DNA from 3 places in the Pseudoalteromonas sp. 120-MNA-CIBAN-0494 genome. Region 2 is predicted to be linked to each of the others. Evidence: predicted binding sites of a transcription regulator. Region 2 holds the regulator's gene; each other region holds the start of a gene.
The links. The regulator sigma-54, encoded in region 2, starts transcription at its own class of promoters, with help from an activator protein. The targets are predictions, from matches to a motif close to GTTGGCACGNNNNTNGNNT.
Positions count from the first base shown of each region.

Region 1 (4,290 bases), on a different contig from region 2:
CACTGGTTGAGGTTGCTCATCGTATTGCAGCGGGCGAAAGTACCGATACCATTCAAGATGTACGAGGGACTGCGGTTATTCGTAAAGAGCCGTTACCAGGCTGGCGTGGCAGTGACTCTACCGCTATTGATAAAATAGGTAAAATTGATCCAATTCCAAACCCGTATGGCGCAGATGATGTTGGCTGTAGCAAATCAGAATTTAAACAAGCAGGTATAGACTTAAAAGCCGAAGCCGCCAAGGTTATTACTATTCAGCCAGCGCGCCCTAAGCCATGGGAAAAAACCTACGTTAAATTACCTGCGTTTGAGCAAGTAAGTGTGAATAAGCCATTGTATGCACATGCTTCTCGTATTGTGCACCAAGAAACTAACCCAGGTTGTGCTCGTGCTATTTTTCAGCGCCACGGCGATCGTTCTATTTGGGTTAATCCCCCAGCATATCCACTAGAAACACATGAAATGGACGCCGTATTTGGTTTGCCGTATCAACGTATTCCTCATCCTAGCTATGGGGATGCAAAAATACCTGCCTACGACATGATTAAAACATCAGTTAATATTATGCGAGGCTGTTTTGGTGGTTGCAGTTTCTGTTCGATTACCGAACATGAAGGGCGGATTATTCAAAGCCGTTCGCAAGAATCAATAATTGAAGAAATTGAGCAAATTAGAGATAAAGTACCCGGGTTTACCGGGGTTATTTCTGACTTAGGTGGCCCAACAGCCAACATGTATAAATTGGGTTGTACTAGCAAAAAAGCAGAAAGTACCTGTCGACGTTTATCGTGTGTATACCCTGAAATATGTAAGCATATGGATACCGATCATACGCCAACAATTGAGCTGTATAAAAAAGCCCGTGAAGTTAAAGGCATTAAAAAAATATTAATCGCCTCGGGTGTACGCTACGATTTAGCCGTGCAAGATCCACGTTACGTTAAAGAATTAGTTACTCACCATGTAGGTGGATATTTAAAAATAGCGCCAGAGCATACCGAAGATGGACCATTATCAAAAATGATGAAGCCAGGTATGGGAGCGTACGATCAGTTTAAAGCGTTATTTGATAAGTACTCAAAAGAAGCGGGTAAAAAGCAGTATTTAATCCCATACTTTATTTCGGCGCACCCAGGTACTAAAGACGAAGACATGGTAAACATGGCTTTGTGGCTTAAGTCGAACGACTTTAAACTTGATCAGGTACAAAATTTTTACCCATCTCCAATGGCAAATGCGACCACTATTTATCATACCGAGATGAACTCACTGCGTAATATTAAAAATAATACCGAAGTAGTACCTGTGCCGAAAGGTGCGCGCCAGCGTCGTTTACATAAAGCAATTTTACGCTATCACGATCCTGCGGGCTGGCCAATGATCCGCGAAGCACTGCGCAAAATGGGTAAAGCTAACCTAATAGGTAAAGCGCCAAATTGCTTAGTGCCAGAAGAAGGGCGCGACGAAAGAGCTGCAAAAGGAAGTAGTCGAGGTGGGCGCCCAGCATTAACGCGCCATACTGGTTTTAGCCAATTTCATAAGGCCAATACAAAACCAAAGGTAGCGAGTAATCGCCAAAGAGCTAAATAGAGCTCATAGCTTAAAAAGTAGTTAGCCTGTTTGGCTTATTACTAAGCTTGGGCTTGATTACTGAATATATGAGCACTGAAAAAAATGCCGCTTATTTTGCAATAAGCGGCATTTTTTATGTAAGTTATTTAAGTAGAACTTAAATAATATCAATTTTGTTACGAATGATTTTTACGCCATCCATATTTTCTAAAAACTTTTGTGCCAACGCACGCTCAAAACCTGTTTGCGCTTTACCGTATAAATCTACTTCACCATTTTTAACTTGTACGCGAATATCGCTTAGCGCTAAATTGGGGTTGGTACGCAAAGTGTGGGTAATCGATTGCTGTAAGTTTGGTTGGGTTGCTAGGCTGCTAACGACAACCATATTTGTTGTAGCACTCACTTTTGTAGCGCATGCTAATAAAAACAAACAACAAAATGATACTAAAGCGATAGTTAATTTTAAACGGCTCATAATCATATCCTTACATTGCAATTAATCGGGTAGCCAAATTAGGCAGAGTTACCATGATAGTTACAATTATCGTTCCATATTTAATGTACTGAAAATAAAGGCTATTTTATTAAGTGGGAATTCAGGTGGGCAATTGTTACATAAAACTAAGTAGAGATTACATAGCCCTAAACCATGCAGTTATGGAGGAGCAGGCATTAAAAAGCCGACATTTTTGTCGGCTAATATAATACTACTTACAGTATGCGCTTAAGTTACTTTTTCTTTTTAACCTTAGCTTTTTTCTTCGCTTTCATTTTAACCGGATCTTTACGCTTTTTAGCCGGCGGCTTAGCTTCTTTATGCTTTGGCTCTAATCCTTTAATAACACGACGTTTAAGTTTTTGCTCAATATAGCGTTCTATTTTATAAAGAATGCCAATATCGTGCGCTTCAACCAGTGAAAGAGCGATGCCTTTTTTACCAGCGCGGCCTGTACGGCCAATACGGTGTACATATATATCGGCTGTGCGTGGTAGGTCAAAGTTAATTACATGGCTAATATCAGCCACGTCAATACCGCGCGCCGCTACATCGGTAGCAACTAATATACGGGTTTTGCCGCTATGGAAGTTTTCCATCGCTTTCATGCGTTTGTCTTGCGGCATTTCGCCGCGTAACCAGGCTGCTTTAACGTCGTTAGTTGTTAGTTCACCAATTAGCGTTTCAAGACGCTCACGGGTTTTAACAAACACTATGGCTTTAGTTACGTCTGGGCCATTAAGGGTATTAACTAACAGCTCAAGTTTATGATGATAGTCGTCGGCTAAATGTACCCACTGGTGAATTTTAGCCTTTTCTTTGCGTGACGATTCAGCTTCAAGCAATGCTGGATCGTTTAGCGTTGTTTCAGCAAATCTTTCAACACTGTCGCCTTCAAGGGTTGCTGAAAATAAAAAGCACTGACGACGATTTTTAGCTTCATCACAAATACGGCTCATTTCTTTTTTAAAGCCCATGTCTAGCATGCGGTCGGCTTCATCAATAATAAGCATTTCTACGTGTTCAGCATGAAAGTTTTCGGTTTCTAAATATTCCATTAAACGCCCTGGGGTGGCGATTAAAATGTCATTATTTTTTTCAAAAATCTCTTTATGCGTACCATAGTTAATACCGCCTGTTACTACCCCAATTTTAAGGTTAGTACGTTTAGCAAGTAGTTCGCATTGTTCATGAATTTGATAAGCTAGCTCACGAGTTGGCGTCATTACTAATACGCGCGCAAAACCAGGATCACGACGCGGAAAATCCAATAAATATTGAATAGCCGGAATTAAAAAGGCGGCTGTTTTACCTGTACCTGTAGGCGCAGATGCTAAAATGTCACGCCCCTGAAGTGCTTCAGGAATAGCTTGTTGTTGAATGCTGGTTGGCGTTTCGTAACCCATTTTATTAATGGCGTCGAGTAGCTTGTTATCAAGATCAAATTCAGAAAATTGCATAGAGTGTCAAAAATAAAGGACAATGGCACTAATTATACTCGGTTACGCCTGCTTGGTGAATGAAAAGGTGAAAAAATGTCTGGTTTTGCATTTAAACAATTTAAAGTTGCGCACGAACAGTGTGCAATGAAGGTATCAACCGATGGTATTTTGCTTGGAGCATGGGCTAATTTAAGTAATGCCAACAGCTTGCTCGATATAGGTACAGGCACGGGATTGCTGGCGCTTATGTGCAAACAGCGCAGCCCCCAGTTAACTATAACGGCGGTAGAAGTTGATAAAAATGCTTACCAACAAGCGTTGCAAAATATTGCCGCTAGCCCGTGGCCAAATATAGAGGTGCACCAGCAAAGCATTCAAACTTTTAACAGCGCGCAGCCATTTGATGTAGTGATAGCCAATCCGCCGTATTTTAATCACAGTTTAAAAGGTAATAATAAGGCGCGTAATATTGCGCGCCATACAGATGGTTTAAGTTTTGCTGAGCTAATTAGTGCTTTTAAAAAGCTCAGTCATTCAGGCTCAACCTTTAGCTTAATTTTACCCACTACAGAGGTTGCGGTGTTTATTGAACTTGCTACTCAAAACGGGCTTTTTTTAAATACTCATTGCCAAGTAAAGGCGACGCCAAATAAAGCGATTAGCCGAAGCCTAATGACCTTTAGCTATATAAACCAGAGCATTGTGGAATCAGCTTTGTGTATAAAAGATAATGAAAACAACTATAGCGAAGATTATATTACGCTATGCAAAGCATTTT
Region 1 is NZ_JBEOOE010000048.1:7,533-11,822, forward strand. It holds gene AAEY55_RS17030 (YgiQ family radical SAM protein) at 1-1,589, shown strand, start outside; gene AAEY55_RS17035 (BON domain-containing protein) at 1,729-2,049, opposite strand; gene srmB (ATP-dependent RNA helicase SrmB) at 2,304-3,530, opposite strand; gene AAEY55_RS17045 (tRNA1(Val) (adenine(37)-N6)-methyltransferase) at 3,606-4,290, shown strand, end outside.
Region 1: a site for sigma-54 is predicted at 2,110-2,128, ahead of AAEY55_RS17035 (BON domain-containing protein). Genes of this name have one in related genera too.

Region 2 (4,290 bases):
TTTAATAGTAATGCGGCAGAGCAAAGTACTTCCCCATTAGCTAATCAAATTTCTATTAGTGCTGACCGACAAGAAGGTCAACTAAAAGAAAACGTTGGTATTTTTGATAAAAATGTCGAGATAATTCACGGCAATCGTCGTATAACCGCCGATCGTTTAGAAGTACATAAGCGCGACGAACTTGGCGATAATAAACAACTATTAATTGCCACGGGCAGCCCTGCATATTTTGAAGAAAAGCAAGCAGATGGTACTGTCATGAGCGCCAGCGCTAACGAAGTACGTTACGATGTAGCGAAACGTTTTTTAACCCTGGTAGGAGATGCAAACATTTCTCAAGCTGGGCAAAAAATTACGGCTAAAAGCATCACCTACGATATAGAGCAACAGCTTATAAGTGCTGAAAAAGATGAAAACTCAACTGATCGGGTACACACTATTTTAGTGCCTATAGACGTAAAAAAAGAACAAAAACTCAATAAAGGTCAGCCATGAGTACATTAAAAGCAGAGCTATTAGCAAAAAGCTATAAAGGCCGTGAAGTTGTTAAAAATGTAGGACTTGAAGTAAAAGCTGGCAGCATTGTTGGTTTACTTGGCCCAAATGGCGCAGGTAAAACCACTACCTTTTACATGATTGTAGGCTTAGTTCCTAGCGACAAAGGTAAAATATTAATTGATGATAACGATATTACCTTACTTCCTATGCACAGCCGTGCTCGTTTAGGTATTGGTTATTTACCACAAGAATCTTCTATTTTTAGAAAGCTCACTGTGTATCAAAATTTAATGGCTATTTTAGAAACGCGTAAGCAACTAAATAAACAAGCCAGGGAAGAAACCCTAAATAGTTTGTTGGACGAATTTAGCCTGCAACATATTCGCGACAGCTTAGGTATGGCGCTATCTGGTGGTGAACGTCGCCGCGTAGAAATAGCACGTGCTTTAGCTGCAGATCCTAAATTTATATTGCTTGATGAGCCCTTTGCTGGCGTGGATCCTATTTCAGTGCTCGATATTAAAAAAATTATAGAACACCTTAAAAATCGTGGTATTGGCGTACTAATTACCGACCACAATGTAAGGGAAACCCTTGATGTTTGTGAAAAAGCCTACATTGTTTCTCATGGGGAGCTAATTGCATCTGGTACTCCTGAATTTGTATTAAACGATAAAACAGTACGTGATGTTTATTTAGGCGAGCAGTTCAAACTGTAATATTTATGTTATTACTATAAGCATCTGCTAAGATTAATCATATCAATTTATAAGGATTGTTAGAGATAAATGAGGCAATCATTACAGCTGCGCATGGGCCAGCAACTTACAATGACTCCGCAACTGCAACAGGCTATTCGCTTATTGCAGCTTAGTACCTTGGATCTCCAGCAAGAAATACAAGAAGCACTTGATAGCAACCCATTACTTGAAGTTGATGAACAAGATTACACGGAAGAATCAGCAGGTAAAAACGAGCAAAAAGCAGATGACATTACTGTTAGCGCCTCTGCTGACGACACCCCAAGCGAGTATGAGCAAGATAGCGGTGAAGCACTAAATAAAGACACCATAAGCGACGACATGGCCATGGATGTATCATGGGATGAATATATGAGCGCAGCGCCTGCCTCTTCATCAGGGCCAATGCCTGAAGATGAATCTATTTATCAAGGTGCATCAACCGAAACCCTGCATGAATACTTAATGTGGCAATTACAGCTCACCCCTTTTAGCCCTACCGACGAAGCTATTGCCATAGCTATCGTTGAAGCCGTAGATGACTCTGGTATTTTAACCCTCAGTTGCGAAGACCTTTTAGCAAGCTTTAACCAAGAAACTGACGACGAACACGAAGTAGAACTAGATGAAATAGAAGCAGTGCTAAAGCGCATTCAATTATTTGATCCTGTTGGTATTGCAGCTCGCAGCTTGCAAGAATGCTTATGCATTCAATTAAATCAATTTGATAAAGACACCCCTTATATTAACGAAACAAAAATGGTGTTAACTGATCATATCGATTTACTCGCTGCTCGCGACTATCGTACGTTAATGAAAAAAACTAAGCTCAAAGAAGAAGAGCTTAAAGAAATAATGACACTTATTCATACGCTTAATCCTAAGCCTGCGGATACTATTGTCAGAGAAGAGTCTGAATACGTTATACCTGACGTGTCTGTTAAAAAAATAAAAGGCCGCTGGGTGGTAGAGCTAAACCCAGATAGCATGCCAAAAATACGTGTTAACAGCCAATATGCGGCTATGTCTCGTACAGTAAAATCCAGCGGTGACAGCCAATTTATTCGCTCGCACTTACAAGAAGCTAAATGGTTTATTAAAAGCCTAGAAAGTAGAAACGAAACGCTCCTGAAAGTAACTAATTGTATTGTTAAGCAGCAACAAGCGTTTTTTGAACATGGCCCAGAAGCCATGAAACCTATGGTATTAAACGATGTTGCCGAAATAGTTGAAATGCACGAGTCGACTATTTCACGGGTCACTACGCAAAAATATATGCACACTCCACGTGGCATTTTTGAGCTTAAGTACTTTTTTTCAAGCCATGTAAGCACCGAAAATGGTGGCGAATGTTCATCAACTGCCATACGTGCCCTGATTAAAAAGTTGATAGCTGCAGAAAACTTAGCCAAACCATTGAGTGATAGCAAGATTGCAGATATATTGGCTGAGCAAGGAATTAAAGTAGCTAGACGGACAATTGCAAAATATCGCGAATCTCTGGCTATTCCCCCGTCGAATCAACGTAAAAGCTTGATTTAAGACGTACAACAAAGAGGAAAATGCTGATGCAACTAAACTTAACTGGTCGTCATGTAGACATTACAGACTCATTAAGAGACTATGTAAATAATAAATTTGCAAAGCTGCAAAGACACTCAGATCACATAACTAATGTGCATGTTATTCTCGATGTAGAAAAATTAAGTCAAAAAGCTGAAGCAACAATTTTTGTAAGTGGCGCTGAGCTATTTGCATCGACCGAACACCAAGATATGTACGCTGCCATTGACTCGTTGATTGACAAACTCGATCGTCAAGTAATTAAACACAAAGAGAAGTTTGCTCGACACTAACACTATGAAATTAAGCTCACTTATATGCCAGGACTGCAGCAAAGCTGTGGTCCTTTTTAATAGTAAAAAAAGAATTTTAGAATTCATCAGTGAACTCGCGCATAAAAAAATGCCGTATTTACCTCAGCAAGATATTCTCACTGCTTTATTGGCAAGAGAAAAGCTAGGTAGTACCGGTATTGGCCGAGGAATAGCAATTCCACATGGCCGTATGAGCGGGGCACAAGAGCCTCTTGCCTTAATTTTAATAAGCGAAACCGCTATTAATTTTGATGCAATTGATAATCGTCCAGTTGATATTTTTGTTGCGCTTATAGTGCCCGATGGCGATAACCAGCAGCACTTGAAAACACTAGCCACAATAGCTGATAAACTAAACGATAAAGAGTTTTGTAAGCAATTGCGTGCGGCAAAGTCTGATGAAGCGTTATACCAAGTTATTTTGGATCAATCCTAGTTACTAATAAAGGGGTGGTAAATGGAATTAATTATTATAAGTGGCCGATCAGGTTCTGGTAAGTCAGTTGCTTTACGTGTTGTAGAAGATTTAGGTTACTATTGTGTAGATAATATTCCGGTAAATTTGCTGCCTTCATTAGTGCGCAGTGTCTCTGATAACTACGATAAAATAGCCGTTAGTATAGACGTGCGTAACCTGCCTAAAGACCAGCAGCAGTTTAACGATATTCTTGAGTACTTGCCCGACTTTGCTAAACCAACGTTATTTTATTTAGATAGCGACGATCAAACGTTAATCCGCCGTTATTCAGAAACACGTCGCTTGCACCCGCTTTCGATTGATTCGCTACCGCTAGATTTAGCAATAAAAAAGGAAAAAGAATTACTCGATGTACTCGTAACGCGGGCTGATCATGTCATTGATACAACCGATTTAAGTGTGCATCAACTTGCTGAATCTATGCGTGAAACCATACTCGGTAAAAAAGACAAACAGCTTATCATTACCTTTGAGTCGTTTGGCTTTAAGCATGGTATTCCCAAAGGTGCTGATTATGTTTTTGATGCGCGTTTTTTACCAAACCCACACTGGGAACCGGAGCTCAAGCCTTTAACTGGATTAGATCAACCAGTAAAAGATTATTTAGCTAGTCATAGTATTGTGCAAAAATTCACTTGGCAAATTCAAACCTTTGTACAAACGTGGTTACCACACCTAGAGCGTAATAATCGCAGTT
Region 2 is NZ_JBEOOE010000002.1:134,711-139,000, forward strand. It holds gene lptA (lipopolysaccharide transport periplasmic protein LptA) at 1-495, shown strand, start outside; gene lptB (LPS export ABC transporter ATP-binding protein) at 492-1,217, shown strand; gene AAEY55_RS02345 (RNA polymerase factor sigma-54) at 1,287-2,780, shown strand; gene hpf (ribosome hibernation promoting factor) at 2,807-3,094, shown strand; gene ptsN (PTS IIA-like nitrogen regulatory protein PtsN) at 3,099-3,551, shown strand; gene rapZ (RNase adapter RapZ) at 3,573-4,290, shown strand, end outside.

Region 3 (4,290 bases), on a different contig from region 2:
GTCAGACCAAGAGCTATTGTCAGAAGAGCATATAGATCAGGTTGATGTGTTTATTGCGGTAACCAACGATGATGAAGTAAATATAATGTCGGCCATGCTAGCAAAACGTATGGGCGCACAAAAAACCATGGTACTTATTCAACGCAGTGCATACGTTGACTTAGTACAAGGCGGCGATATTGATATTGCAATTTCACCACAAGAAGCCACTATTTCGGCATTACTTACTCATGTTCGCCGCGGCGATATTGTTAACGTATATTCACTACGCAAAGGTGCAGCTGAAGCTATTGAAGCTGTTGCCCATGGTGATGAAAATACATCTAAAGTAGTTGGCCGAACTGTAAGGGATATAAAACTCCCAGCAGGTACTACTATTGGTGCTGTAGTACGTAACGACGACGTGCTTATTGCCCACGACGATACCATTATTATGTCGGGCGACCATGTCATCATGTTCTTAATTGATAAAAAGCACATTAATATTGTAGAAAAACTATTTCAGGTGAGCGCTATATTTTTATAGCAGTACATTGTTGGTACTTTAAACACAAAAAAGCAGCTTAGTTAAGCTGCTTTTTTAATATAGGGTACTAAAGCTTTATTGTACTTTGGCAAACTCTTCTTTAGAAAGTTCGCCATTACCGTCAGTATCTAGCTGATCAAATATTTTTACTAACTGTGTATTTGCCGCAGCTTCTTGCTGAGAAATAACACCATCGCCGTTGGTATCAAAAGAGGCAAAATCCACTGCTGCATAGGCTGCTGCTGAAGACGCTAAAACTAAAATCGCAAGTGATGTATTTAATACTTTCATAATAATCTCCTAAAATGAGAGGTCCTTCTCAGAAATCCCTGGCTGTGAAAAATAACCGAAAAAGTAATTAGTAGTTAGCAAACTCTGCTTTAGAAAGCTCACCGTTACCATCTGTATCTAACTCTGCAAATTGTGCGATTAAATCGGAATCTACCGACGCTTCACTTTGGCTAATTGCGCCATTACCATCTACATCAAGGGTATCAAAATCACTTGCTGCAAAAGCGGCTGATGACGATGCTAGAGCGATAAGTGCGAGTGCTTTATTTAACTGTTTCATAATTTAATCCTTTACTATGTTATTCAATGCTTTATCAAAAAATTAGATATACTAAGGTTTATACTTTCCTTGTTATTCTTTTTCATAAGCTCCCTTGCTTACTTAGGTTGTCTTTGGCAACACAGAATTTTATCAACCTTGCATTTTGCTTATGCTTTAGAAAATTCTTCTTTTGATAACTCACCGTTTTGGTCAGTATCAAGCTCTGAGAAAATACTCATTAACTCTGCATCAACAGCAGCTTCGCTTTGACTAATTGCGCCATTACCATCTACATCAAGGGTATCAAAATCACTTGCTGCAAAAGCGGCTGATGACGATGCTAGAGCGATAAGTGCTAACGTTTTATTTAATGTTTTCATAATCAATCTTCCTTCAAAGTTTATGTTAACTGCGATTAAGTGCTTCACTTTAAATCACGTTTAATGCAATACAGCTTAACTATTACAACTTCGATGCCAACATTTAAAACATCAATAACTTCAATTAGTTAAAGGTAACATACACTTAAAGGTGATAATTAACTGTCTATTTTTGTTGCCTTTTTGCAACACACTTTAAGCCCAAAAAATAAGTTCGAACAAATTCAATGCCTTACAAAAAGCAAAAAACGCCACAGATTATAAATACACACTGTAAGGAGACTGTTTAGCTGGGGTATTCAACTCGGTTACAGCTGAATAATTTTTGAAATGAAAATAACCAATAGCTTTTACTTTTATAAATTATTGTTTTTATAGATTATTTTATTTTTATCAATGCAGGTATGCGTTATTTAAAATTAAATTTAATAAATCGCTATTTTGTTGCAAAATAGCGAAATGTACAGTTACTCGGTTTCTGATTGGAGTATTGAAGGGTCAATAAAGTGATCCCCCATAAAGCTTTTCATTTCTTCTTCGCTGGCTAATAGCTTTATTCCACAGTAAGCACCTTGAACGTGTTCTTTCACGCTACAAATTTCTCCCTGAAAGTCTTTAACTTGCTTATTACTACTATCGAGGATGATTGAGCATTGCATCCCTTTAATATTTTCAGCCTGGGTTTTGTCTTTAAGATCAAACTTTACGCCCGTTAGCGAAATATCTTTAATTACCCCGTCGAGTATCCTGTCATCACTAAGTTTTAGCTTGGCCGATAATAAGGTAGGTATACGAGTTTGCGAGCGTAAATCGAATAACTGCACTTGCTTTGGGTAATTAATAAAAAGTAAGCGTGCGGGATGAGATGCAACTGACATTATTTGCTGACGAAAAGCGATAACCTGCCCACCACTTCCCTCTATTAGTGCTCTTACTACCACCATTACCCCATCGTGCAGGTAGTCGCTTGCTGTAGGCAGGCGCTTTGAGCTCGGATAGTTTAAAATAATAAATCGATTTTCGAGCAAACCTATAAACTCTGTTTTTACACGCTTGCTGGCTGTTGGTGTTAAAATTTCAAGATCAACCATGGCACCAGACATTATTTGGTGTAACTTTTCTAGGTTAGTTGTTGGCATATCCTTTTCCCTAATACTCTTTATAAACTAACAATTAAATTATCCGCGCCAAAATGTAGGCGTAAACAGCACTAATAAAGTAAATATTTCTAAACGGCCAAATACCATAGCAATAGTAAGCAACCATTTAGCACCATCACTAATAGACCCATAGTGCGATGCAACATCTCCTAAGCCCGGGCCAAGGTTATTTAAACACGCTGCAGTAGCAGAAAATGCTGTAATGTTATCCATACCGGTTCCCATCAGCGCTAGCATAATAATTATAAACACCAATGCGTACGCTGAGAAAAACCCCCATACAGCTTCTACTACTTTGTCTGGCAACGCTTTGCTGCCTAACTTGATAGAATATATAGCCCGAGGATGCACTAGCCTATTAAGCTCTCGCACGCCTTGTAAGTATAGTAAGAATACGCGCACCACTTTCATACCGCCACCGGTAGAGCCCGCACAGCCACCTATAAAGCTCGAAAATATAAGCAGTATTGGTAAAAATAATGGCCAAGCCGAAAAGTTATCGGTGGCAAATCCTGCCGTACTGCTAATTGAAACAGCATGAAATAGCGCTTGGTCGAGTGTTTCATCGCCATTGGCATACACTTCATGAGACGAAAGCACGGTAAAGCAAATCACCACCAGCGCTAACTGAATACATAAAAACACTTTAAACTCAGGGTCGCGAATATAAACACTGATATTTCTACTTGCTACCGCAGCGTAATGCAGTGAAAAGTTAATGGCTGCAATAATTAAAAAGAACACACAAATAAAGTTAATTACTGGGCTATCAAAATGCCCCATAGAGGCATCATAAGTAGAAAACCCACCAATGGCGACCGTTGAGAACGCATGGCTTATTGCGTCAAACCAATCCATGCCTGCAATCCAATATGCCAAGGTACACGCAAGTGTAATTGACACATATATATACCAAAGGTGCTTTGCGGTGTCGGCAATTCGCGGGGTCATTTTAGAGTCTTTTACTGGCCCTGGTATTTCGGCGCGATATAGCTGCATACCACCAACCCCTAGCATAGGTAAAATAGCAACCGCCAATACAATGATCCCCATACCGCCAAACCACTGTAGTTGTTGGCGATAAAATAATACCGATTTAGGCAAGTACTCTATACCGGTTAGTACCGTTGCTCCGGTGGTGGTTAACCCCGAAAACGCTTCAAATACCGCATCAGCCAGTGATAGGTTTGGCTCTTGTAAAAATATCAGCGGTAAGGATGCAAACGCGCCAAGTACCAACCAAAATAACACAACAATTAAAAACCCTTCCCGCGCTTTTAAATCTCCATCTTCGTGGCGGTTAGGGTAATAAGCCATTAAGCCAATAGTGACACTAAAAATAAAAGCCAAAACAAAAGGAACACCACCACCGTCTTTATAAATTAAAGACACGATTGCCGGAGGCACCATGGTAATACTAAACAGTGCAACAAGTTGCCCAAGGATTTTTATAATGGTACGAAATTGCATTTAGCGTATCGCTTTTATTATTAGTAAGTTTAACGAGTAAGATATTGTCTTACTCTTTAATGGTTAACTCAACCGCGCCGTGGCTTAAATCAAAAATATCTTGAATTGCTTGCGTCGCTTGGCGGCTATCAATAGTAATAACCCATTCAATATTAGCAGTAAATTGCTTATCGATGTTAAGCACTTGATACTTCGTTTTTA
Region 3 is NZ_JBEOOE010000024.1:11,727-16,016, forward strand. It holds gene trkA (Trk system potassium transporter TrkA) at 1-526, shown strand, start outside; gene AAEY55_RS13390 (EF-hand domain-containing protein) at 602-817, opposite strand; gene AAEY55_RS13395 (calmodulin) at 885-1,097, opposite strand; gene AAEY55_RS13400 (EF-hand domain-containing protein) at 1,247-1,459, opposite strand; gene AAEY55_RS13405 (flagellar brake protein) at 1,927-2,598, opposite strand; gene AAEY55_RS13410 (TrkH family potassium uptake protein) at 2,638-4,089, opposite strand; gene AAEY55_RS13415 (YigZ family protein) at 4,139-4,290, opposite strand, start outside.
Region 3: a site for sigma-54 is predicted at 1,542-1,560, ahead of AAEY55_RS13400 (EF-hand domain-containing protein). Genes of this name have one in related genera too.